Regions from separate parts of the Arthrobacter sp. K41 genome, predicted to be linked through region 1. Evidence: predicted binding sites of a transcription regulator. Region 1 holds the regulator's gene; each other region holds the start of a gene.

Region 1 (3,270 bases):
AGGCGGACAGGATGCCGGTTTTCCAGTCCTGCCCGCGCGGCACCACCGGCCATTTCTCGATTCCCAGCACAGCCGGGCGGATTGCCTGCCACACGTCAACGTAGGGGTGCCCCACAATCAGCACATTGCCTGCAGCGCCGGGAGAGGACATCACGGATTCGGCAATGCGCGACTCCTTTGAGTCGGGCACCAGGTGGTCCACGAGCACCCCCAGGCGCCTGGCCGGGCCCGGCTTAAAATCGGCCACAGCGGCAGCGAGGTCATCAATGCCGTGGAGGGGTTCGACGACGATGCCCTCCACCCGAAGGTCATCGCCCCATACCTTCTCGACGAGCTCGGCGTCGTGCTTTCCCTCCACCCAGATGCGGCTCGCCTTGGCAACCTGGGCCCGCTGCCCAGCCACCCGGACAGAACCCGACGCCGTCCTGCCGGCCGCGGCCCCGGAGCCCGCGGCCGGCCGCGGGGACGGGGGCATCAGCCGGATTGCCTGCCCTTCAAGGAGGAACCCGAAACCCAGCCGGAAGGACCGGGACTTGCCGCGGCGGTCCTCCAGGGCCACCACATGCATTCCACCCGATTTCTCTACCCGGGTCACCGCGCCCACCCAGCCGGACTGGACATCCTCCAGCACCATGCCCCGCTCCACGGGTACTTCCGGCAGTTGCGTCCGGGCAGGTGCGGACAGGTCCTGGGCTCCCCAGTTCTGGTAATGCATGGAATCACTCCGCTTCGTGCTGGATGGTGGCCCGGAATTTCGCCCGGAGCGGTACCAATGCTAACAACGGGGCGAGTCATATTAGACTGTTAGCACTTGGGCATGTCGAGTGCTAACCCCTGGAGAGATACGGTGCGGGCAGAACGACTGCCCTGAACCTGGATGGAGGTGGAGTGTGAGCGAGCCGCGCAAACTGGAAGTATTGCGGGCCATAGTGGAGGACTACGTCCACTCCCGTGAGCCCGTCGGGTCCAAGGCCCTGGTGGAGCGGCACCATCTCGGTGTCTCCAGCGCAACCATCCGCAACGACATGGCAGCGCTTGAGGACGAAGGACTGATCACCGCACCGCACACCAGCGCAGGCCGTATCCCCACCGACAAGGGCTACCGGCTCTTCGTCGACCAGATTTCCGCAGTAAAGCCTTTGTCCCAGGCTGAGCGGCGTGCCATCCAGTCACTGCTCGAAGGCGCGGACGACCTTGACGACGTGCTGGAACGCACCGTCCGGCTCCTGTCCCAGCTGACAAACCAGGTGGCGGTGGTCCAGTACCCACACCTCAACCGGGCACTGGTCCGCCACATCGAATTCGTTCTCCTTGCCCCGCGGAAGGTGCTGGTGGTACTGATCGCCGACAGCGGCAAGGTTGAACAGCGGGTCATCGACGTCGGGCAGGACCTCGCGGATGATGCCATCGCTGCTTTGCGCGGCCGCTTCCTCGGATCGCTCGCCGGAACTCCCCTGGCGCAGCTCGGACAGTCCCTGCCCGCAGTGGTGTCCGGGGCTGCCCCCGGTCAACGCCAGGCAGCCCAGGCACTTGCGCACGGGCTGGAGGCCCTGGCCCACAGCAGCCGCGAAGACCGGATGGTGATGGCCGGCACAGCAAACCTTGCGCGGTCCAACGTTGATTTTCCGCTAAGCATCGGACCTGTGCTGGAGGCGCTCGAGGAGCAGGTGGTGATGCTGCGCCTGCTGAGCGAGATGGCGCAGGACCACCGCGGAGTTGCCGTGAGCATCGGGCGTGAAAACCCCTACGATGGCCTGGCGGAGGCATCCGTCGTGGCCACGGGCTACGGCCCGGACAGTGTCGCCAAAATCGGCGTGCTGGGTCCCACCAGGATGGATTACCCCACCACCATGGCGGCAGTGAGGGCTGTGGCCCGTTACCTGTCACGGATCCTGGGACCCTGACCGCAGTACAGCGCCCCTGGGCGCACAGCAGTGTATGCAGCACGACTGCAGGCAGAACAACAAGGAAGAGATACAAACTTTGAGCAGCCACTACGAAGTCCTTGGAGTCGCACCGGATGCCACCGGGGAAGAGATCAAGAAGGCCTACCGCAAGCTGGCCCGAACCCTTCACCCGGATGTGAATCCCGGTGAAGATGTTGCGGACCGCTTTAAGGCAGTAACCCACGCCTACGAGGTTCTCTCGGATCCCCAGAAGCGCCGGGTCTACGACACCACCGGCAACGAGAACGGCACGGACAACGGATTCGGCGGCGGGGCCTACGCCGGCCAGGGCTTCGCTTTCCAGGACATCTTCGACACCTTCTTCGGCGCAGGTGGCACCACGGGCCCCGCCTCAAGGGTCCGGCGCGGGCAGGATGCGCTCATCAGCGTCAGGATCGAGCTCCGCGACGCCGTATTTGGGGTCAACAAGAAGCTCGAAGTGGACACGGCAGTACTCTGCCCCACCTGTGAGGGCTCCTGCTGCCGGCCCGGAACCCATCCTGAGCGCTGCGATATTTGCGGCGGCAGCGGCCAGGTCCAGAGGGCTGTCCGCTCAATCCTGGGCCAGGTCATGACCGCCGCGCCCTGCGGCACCTGCGAAGGTTTTGGAACTGTTATCAAGGACCCCTGCAACGAGTGCAGCGGGCAGGGCCGGATCCGCAGCCGCCGTTCCCTGACCATCAAGGTTCCTGCCGGCGTCGCCACAGGGACACGCATCCAGCTGTCCGGCCAGGGCGAAGCCGGTCCCGCCGGCGGTCCCGCCGGCGACCTGTACGTGGAAATCCGCGTCAACAACGATGCCACCTATGTCCGGGAAGGCGACGACCTGCACGCCACCCTGAACATTCCCATGACGGCGGCTGCCCTGGGCACCGACGTAACCCTGGAAACCTTCGACGGGCCCCAGGAGATCGACGTGAAGGCCGGCACCCAGTCCGGCGAAATCATCACCCTGCGCGGACTGGGCGTCACCCATCTGCGCGGGTACGGCCGCGGCGACCTGAAGGTCCATCTCCAGGTGGAGACTCCCGCCAAGCTCGATGCGCAGCAGGAGGACCTGCTGCGGCAGTTGGCCAAACTTCGCGGCGAGCAGATCACCGATGGCAAACTTGCTGCCGGCGGCGGCATGTTCGCCAAGCTCCGGGACCGGCTCGGTAACCTGTAGCGGTGAGCAACCCCGTCTTTTTCACCGCGCCCGGGTCACTGGACCGGATGGTGCCGGCAGGGACTTTTGTCCTGGAAGGACCCGAGGCGCGGCACGCGGTCACCGTTAAGCGGCTGGCACCGGGTGAGCCGGTGGACATTGTGGACGGCGCCGGGACCC
Region 2 (3,270 bases), on a different contig from region 1:
AGGAAGGGTTCGGCCTCGTACAGCACGCGCTCATCGCGGGAAATCACGGTGGTGAGTTCCTGGCTGGGATCATCGAAACGGAGCAGGCGCGTTTCGCTGTACTCGGAGCAGCCGATGCCCAGCACGAGGTAGCGCCGGTCCGCGGAGAGTTCGAAGCCCAGCCACATGGCGACGTCGTCCTCCTGGTAAACCACCACGTCCTCGCTGACGGGCGTTCCCAGCGTGTGGGCCTTGACCTGGTACGGGCGCCAGGAATCGTCAACCACTGTGTAGAAGATGCGGGTGCCGTCGGGGGAGAAGGAGACGCCGTAGAACACGTTCTCGATGACGTCAGGCAGGAGTTCGCCGGTCCGGAGGTCCTTAATGTGCACGGTGAAGCGTTCGTCGCCGGCATTGTCCACGGCATAGGCGTAGAGGTTGCCGTCGACGGTGACAGCTGTGCCACCGACGGAAAAGAACGGCTTTCCTTCCGCTTCGACGTTTCCGTCCAGCAGGATTTCCTCGCCTGGAATCTCCACGCCGGGTTCCACCGCCGGGGGCGTCCAGTCCTCCACCGGGTTGCCGCTGTTGCCGGCACGGACCCGGCACTGGATGCCGTATTCCTTGCCTTCCACCGAGCGGCTGAAGTACCACCAGCCGTCCTTCCGGTGCGGGACGGACAGGTCGGTCTCTTGCGTGCGGCCCTTGATTTCCTGGAAGATCGCTTCACGGAGCGGCTCCTGGTGCGCGGTGACCGCTTCCTGGTAGCTGTTCTCGGCCTTCAGGTGCTCCACTACCTCGGCAGAATCCTTATTCCGCAGCCACTCGTAGTTGTCCACGAACGTGTCCCCATGGTGACGCCGCTCGAACGGAATCTTCTTGGCAACCGGGGGATTCGGGGCGGTGGCGGCGGTGCGGGCGGAATCCTGCAGCGGAGTCTGGGTCATGAGTTCAAATATATCCACCCGCCCTGACAATGAACCGGCCGTTCGCTACCGGACGAGAACCCTGGCGATGCCATGCCAGGTTGGGTCGCTGAACCGAGCCACCCGGGACCATGGCCTGCCGGCGCACCCGGGAGGGGGCTGCCCTAGTAGGGCTCCGGAGGCAGGCGTATTCTGTTTCCGCTAAGGCAACATCCGCCCAGCGTGAGAGGGGAAGTTTATGACCATCCCGCCAGTGCACGAGCCCGAGCCGTTTCCGCCGGAGCCGGGCCCAAGCCCTGATCCTGCCCACCCCGGCCATCCTGGTCCGCCGCCGCCCAACCCATTCCCGGTGCCGGAGCCTCCCGGGCCGCTGCCGGTGCCGGATCCCGGGCCTGCACCGCTTCGCCCGGACCCCACCCGAAGCTGAACGGCAACCCGTCACGTGAAGGGGTCTTCGCACGCTGCGAAGGCCCCTTTTCGTGGCCGGGCGCCCGGTCAGGAGCAGGAAAAATTTTTCCCGGAACCACTTGCAGATCTTTTTGGCCAGTGCTAAAAAATCTATATCAGCCAATACAGATCGGCTGGTACAAAAACTATGTTGGACCGTCTCTCACGAGGAGGGAAGCCATGTTGATGCGAACCGATCCGTTCCGCGAGCTGGACAGGCTGGCCCAGCAGGTCCTCGGCACGGCAGCGCGTCCGGCAGCGATGCCCATGGACGCCTGGCGCGAAGGCCAGGACTTCGTAGTCGCCTTTGATCTGCCCGGTGTTGCAGCGGACTCAGTGGACCTTGATGTCGAACGGAATGTCCTGACGGTGCGGGCAGAACGCCCTGAACCTGTAGGCAAGGATACCGAGATGATCGCCTCCGAGCGGCCGCGCGGCGTGTTCAGCCGCCAGCTGATCCTTGGTGACACCCTGGACACCGACAACGTGAAGGCGTCTTACGACGCCGGCGTCCTTACCCTGCGGATTCCTGTCGCTGAGAAGGCCAAGCCGCGTAAAATTGAGATTGAGACGAAGGGGGCAAAGCAGGAAATTTCCGCCTAGTCCCCAGCAGGATCGGGATGTCGGGCAAAGACTGTTGACTGCCTTTTGGGCGGATAGCCATTCTGAGCACGCCACAGCGCTGGACGCGCACGGGCAGGGTAGGCCTGCATTTCCCGATACGGTGGCCCCCGGTTTCGGCCGGGGGTCGTCCCATGTCCGGGCTGGAACCGCCGGGGATGGCTTTAGGTGTTCAGCTCCAGCATCAGGGCGGGCAATTCGTCGGCCAGTTCGCGGGCCAGGAATCCCAGTGGGCCCAACCTGCTGGCGAGCCGGTCTGCTGCGGCGGCGTGAAGGTGGGTCCCCCAGCATGCCGCCTGCGCGCTGGTGGTTCCCCGGGCGCGCAGGCCCGTGATCGCCCCGGCCAGCACGTCCCCGCTCCCGGATGTTCCCAGGCCTCCGTACCCGGTGGTCATCTTCCAGAGTTCCGATTCCTCCGGTGCGTCCCCGCCGGAGGGTCGGCCGATGAAGCCCTGGCAGCTCACCACGGCCTGGAACTTGTCGGCGATCTCAGCAATATCTGCCGGCAGGTCCTCCACGTCGCGCTCCAGCAGGACAGCGGCTTCCTTCGGGTTCGGCGTGAGGATCAGCCGCCCCTTCCACGGATCCAGCCGGTCCGCCACCTTCACCAGGCCGCCGAGGGCGTAGGCATCAAGCACGACGGCGGGACCTCTGCCTGTGGTCCCCTCACCAGAGCCTGAATCACCGGAGCCGCCCGATTCCCGGTCCAGCAGTGCCCGCAGCAGCTCCTCGGCGAGGTCCGGATCGTCAAGCCCGGGGCCCACCAGGATCGCATCGGCGCGGTCGAGATAAGAAGAAATCCGGTCCAGGCCCTCACCTGTCAGCGACCCCTCGGCGGTTTCCGGAAGCCCCATCGCCCCGCACTCCGGGAGGGCCACGCCCAACTGCATTGCTACCGACTCGGCCACGGCGAGCGTGAGCTTTCCGGCGCCTGCCCGCAACGCAGCGGTACCTGCCAGGAGTGCCGCTCCGGGCGTGGCCCGGGCACCGCCGATCACCAGCACGGAGCCCCGCGAATACTTGTCCGCGCCCGGCGCCGGCAGCGGCCAGTCGCGCAGCAGGGACGGCGTCACCAGCGTGGGCGACGCGGTGCCGGTTCCGGCGGTGGCTACGGAATCACTTTGGGTGGACACTGGCGTCTCCTGCGTGTTCGGTCACTGTTACGCCCTGCTCGGTAAGGTGGTCCGCCACGTTGAAGCTTTCCAAGGTCCATGGCCCTTCGCCGGACGGCCGCACATAGCGGGTCAGGGAAGCGTTGAGGACGGATGTGCCGGCCGCAAGGTCCAGGATTTCCCGC
Region 3 (3,270 bases), on a different contig from region 1:
GTCCGTCCCCGTTGACCCGGCTCCGGAAGACGAACAGGATCAAGAGCAGGGCAAGGACCACGTTCAGGGCGCGACGCAAGGCATTCTGCCGACGAAGGCCTCGGAAGATGACCCGAGGCGCTGGGGCGATGCCGACGACGATCACGATGCCTGGCTGAAGGAACAGAAGCCGCCGCACTGGGGCTGATAAACCGGGGCCGGCCACGCTTCCGCGGTGTCTAGGGCCCAACGAGGACGAAAAACAGCTTGCCCTGGGTGGAAGCGCCGGCCAGCCGTGCAGCTTGCTCGCCGCTGGCGGCCACCACGATGAGCCCGTCCGTCTCCGCCGTGCCCAGCCACTGCCCGCTCCCGCCGCCCTTGCCGGAGGTCCACAAAACCGGCACAGCCGTAGCCAGGACTTCGGACGGTGCCTGCTGGTCGAAGCCGTTGCCCGCCGTCAGCACCACGTTCACCAGCTGGCCCGGCGAGACGAGCTGGATGGACGACGGATCAGCCATGCGCAGCGGAACTGCTGCTGAGCCCGGCGGCGTGCCTGCCAAAAGCCCGGGACCCAGCAGCTGGGCGTCCGTCAGCAGCTGTCCTTTGCGCAGCGGAGCCGCCAGCTGCTTACCGGCCAACCCGCTCTCGTTGTCCAGGAAACCTGCGGCCATCATGGCCGGCGGCACCTGAACCCTTGCTAGATCTGCCGGTGCCATTGTTGAACCGGCGGGGAGATCCCTGGCAGCGGCCAGGGCAGTGACAGTGTGGACGGGCGCGGGGGTGAGCTGGTCGACGGTGATGGAAGCCGCTCCACACAGCAGCAACGCCGCAGCAAGCCGCCGGTTCCGGCTCAGCCACCTGCCGAACCAGGCCGCGACCGATCTGCGGCCGGAGCTGACAGGACGCCGAGGGGTGCGCGGATGGCGTGAAGCAGCGCGGCCGGGGCCAAGAAGGTTAAGAGGCATGCGCCTACGCTATGGCTGCGGGAATGACCGCACCAGGAGCGCGGCGCGCTATGTGGACAAGCCGGACCGGCCGGCGTCCAATGGCCTTGCTTAGCTGGCTGCGGCCGCCGGAGCGGACGCGGCAGGCGCCGCAGCGGGAGCGGGCGTTGCAGCCGCCGGGGCAGGCGAGACCGTGCTTCCCTTCGAGTCCCGGGAATCAGTGCGGTAGAAGCCGGAGCCCTTGAACACAACACCCACGCTGTTGAACTTCTTGCGCAGCGTCCCCTGGCATTCGGGGCACGAGGTCAGCGTGCTGTCCGAAAACGACTGGACGATATCGAAGGCATGGCCGCAATCCTTGCAGGCGTACGCATACGTTGGCACTGGTGCTCCTCCTCTTGGGCAAACGAGAGGTCCCGTGCTGCGCGGTCGTACCGTTAGCAGTCGCAGGGCCTGAGTGCTAATTCTATCATCTCCGCAACACCGCGCCGCGGGACCTAGTGGTGCCCGTTGAGCTGCCGGAACCCGGAAGGTGCCAGGACGGCAGGGACGGGGCGGTCGAACTCCTCCTCCGGAATTTCACCGACGGGGAGCAGTTCTTCGTCATAGATAACCGCCGCGAGCGGAATATCCTTCCCCGCTGTTGCCAGATGCCCCAGAAACTTGTCGTAGTACCCCCCGCCTTGCCCGACCCGGTTGCCGGCAAGGTCGACGGCGGTGGCCGGGATGAAAAGTGCGGCGGCGGTTCCTGCCACATCGGGTCCATGCCGGTCGCCGATCGGTTCCAGGATGGGCGCGTACCGGCTCTGCTCAAAACCGGCGTCCGGGTTCCAGAAGACCCACGCCAGTTCCCGCCCGGGTTCGCACACCGGGAGCAGGACCCGGTGGCCGTTGTTGTGGAGTGCGTCGATCAACGGAAGGGTGGGCGGTTCGACGCCGACCCCAAAGTAAACGCAGAACGTGGCAGGAGCTCCACCGGCCAGGGAGGCGGCCCAATCCACGCCATGGCGGGCGATTCCTGTCCCTGCGGCTTCCAATTGCTGCGGGGTCAAGGCTGCCCGCCGCAGACGGTGTGCGGTACGGATCCTGGTCTTGGTTGCCTTCGCATCCTCAAGCACGCTGTACTCCTCCATCGGTCGCCGTTCGGCGGTAGGTCTGTGCCGCAGGGGCTGCCCCCGGCCGTTCAATGATTACTGAATGCTTGACGCTGACGTTAGATTAGTCGGGTGACTACCAGTAACCCGAGAGTTCGCAAAGCCGTTATCCCCGCTGCCGGACTCGGCACCAGGTTCCTGCCTGCCACCAAGGCCATGCCCAAGGAAATGCTTCCGGTCGTGGACAAGCCTGCCATCCAGTACGTCGTTGAGGAAGCCGTGAACGTGGGCCTGAACGATGTCCTGATGATTACCGGGCGGAACAAGCGGGCCCTGGAAGACCACTTTGACAGGGTGCCGGCGCTGGAATCCACCCTGGAGGACAAGGGCGACACCGCGAAGCTGGCGTCCATCCAGGCCGCCAGCAACCTGGGCGACATCCACTACGTCCGCCAGGGCGACCCGAACGGCCTGGGCCATGCCGTGCTGCGTGCAAGGCAGCACGTGGGCAACGAAGCCTTCGCCGTCCTGCTGGGCGACGACCTCATCGACGCCCGCGACGAACTCCTCAGCACCATGATCGAGGTGCAGGCGAAAACGGGAGGGTCCGTCGTCGCGCTCATCGAGGTGGACCCGTCCCAGATCAGCGCCTATGGCTGTGCCGATATTGCAGAGATCGACGGCGAGGGCTTTGTCCGCGTCAACCGCCTCGTGGAGAAACCCTCCGCCGAGGAAGCCCCTTCCAACCTTGCAGTCATTGGCCGCTACGTGCTGCACCCCGCCGTCTTTGACGTCCTCGAACGCACCGGACCTGGCCGTGGCGGCGAAATCCAGCTCACTGATGCCCTGCAGGAGCTCGCGTCCGGCGACGGCGAGGGGCAAGGCGTCTACGGCGTTGTCTTCCGGGGACGCCGCTATGATACGGGCGACAAGCTGAGCTACCTCAAGGCCTGCGTCCAGCTCGCCATCGACAGCGAAGACCTCGGTCCGGGCCTGCGGGAGTGGCTGCCGGGCTTCACCGCCGGCCTGTCCAAGTAGCACCGTGCGGCCCGGCCCCATCTGGCCCGTGACCCTGGAGTGCGGCGACCTGGTCCTGAGGCCCATCAGGTACCGCGACAAAAAGGAGTGGACGGAAGTCCGGGCCCGGAACAGTGAATGGCTGGCGCCGTGGGAAGCTTCCAACCCGGACCCGGCTGGAGGCCTCCCTGATTACCGGCAAATGGTCCGTTCGCTGAACTCGCAGGCGGCCCAGT

The links. Region 1 encodes HrcA, which represses chaperone genes, less so after heat shock. Its sites were predicted from a motif close to TTNGCACTCGNNNNNNNCGAGTGCNAA; they were not measured.
Region 2: the regulator HrcA is predicted to act here: its motif matches at 1,432-1,458, upstream of AC5RTE_RS11650 (Hsp20/alpha crystallin family protein).
Region 3: the regulator HrcA is predicted to act here: its motif matches at 1,361-1,387, upstream of AC5RTE_RS13435 (FmdB family zinc ribbon protein).

The regions. Positions count from the first base shown of each region.
Region 1 is NZ_JBNHEW010000001.1:450,384-453,653, reverse strand. Features, by position in the region: gene AC5RTE_RS02120 (DUF3097 domain-containing protein) at 1-715, opposite strand, end outside; gene hrcA (heat-inducible transcriptional repressor HrcA) at 891-1,904, shown strand; gene dnaJ (molecular chaperone DnaJ) at 1,984-3,111, shown strand; gene AC5RTE_RS02105 (16S rRNA (uracil(1498)-N(3))-methyltransferase) at 3,114-3,270, shown strand, end outside.
Region 2 is NZ_JBNHEW010000004.1:220,586-223,855, forward strand. Features, by position in the region: gene AC5RTE_RS11645 (S9 family peptidase) at 1-926, opposite strand, end outside; gene AC5RTE_RS11650 (Hsp20/alpha crystallin family protein) at 1,533-1,955, shown strand; gene AC5RTE_RS11655 (NAD(P)H-hydrate dehydratase) at 2,138-3,106, opposite strand; gene AC5RTE_RS11660 (histidine phosphatase family protein) at 3,090-3,270, opposite strand, start outside.
Region 3 is NZ_JBNHEW010000005.1:182,632-185,901, reverse strand. Features, by position in the region: gene AC5RTE_RS13445 (AAA family ATPase) at 1-187, shown strand, start outside; gene cpaB (Flp pilus assembly protein CpaB) at 219-944, opposite strand; gene AC5RTE_RS13435 (FmdB family zinc ribbon protein) at 1,035-1,307, opposite strand; gene AC5RTE_RS13430 (5-formyltetrahydrofolate cyclo-ligase) at 1,421-2,041, opposite strand; gene galU (UTP--glucose-1-phosphate uridylyltransferase GalU) at 2,150-3,055, shown strand; gene AC5RTE_RS13420 (GNAT family N-acetyltransferase) at 3,060-3,270, shown strand, end outside.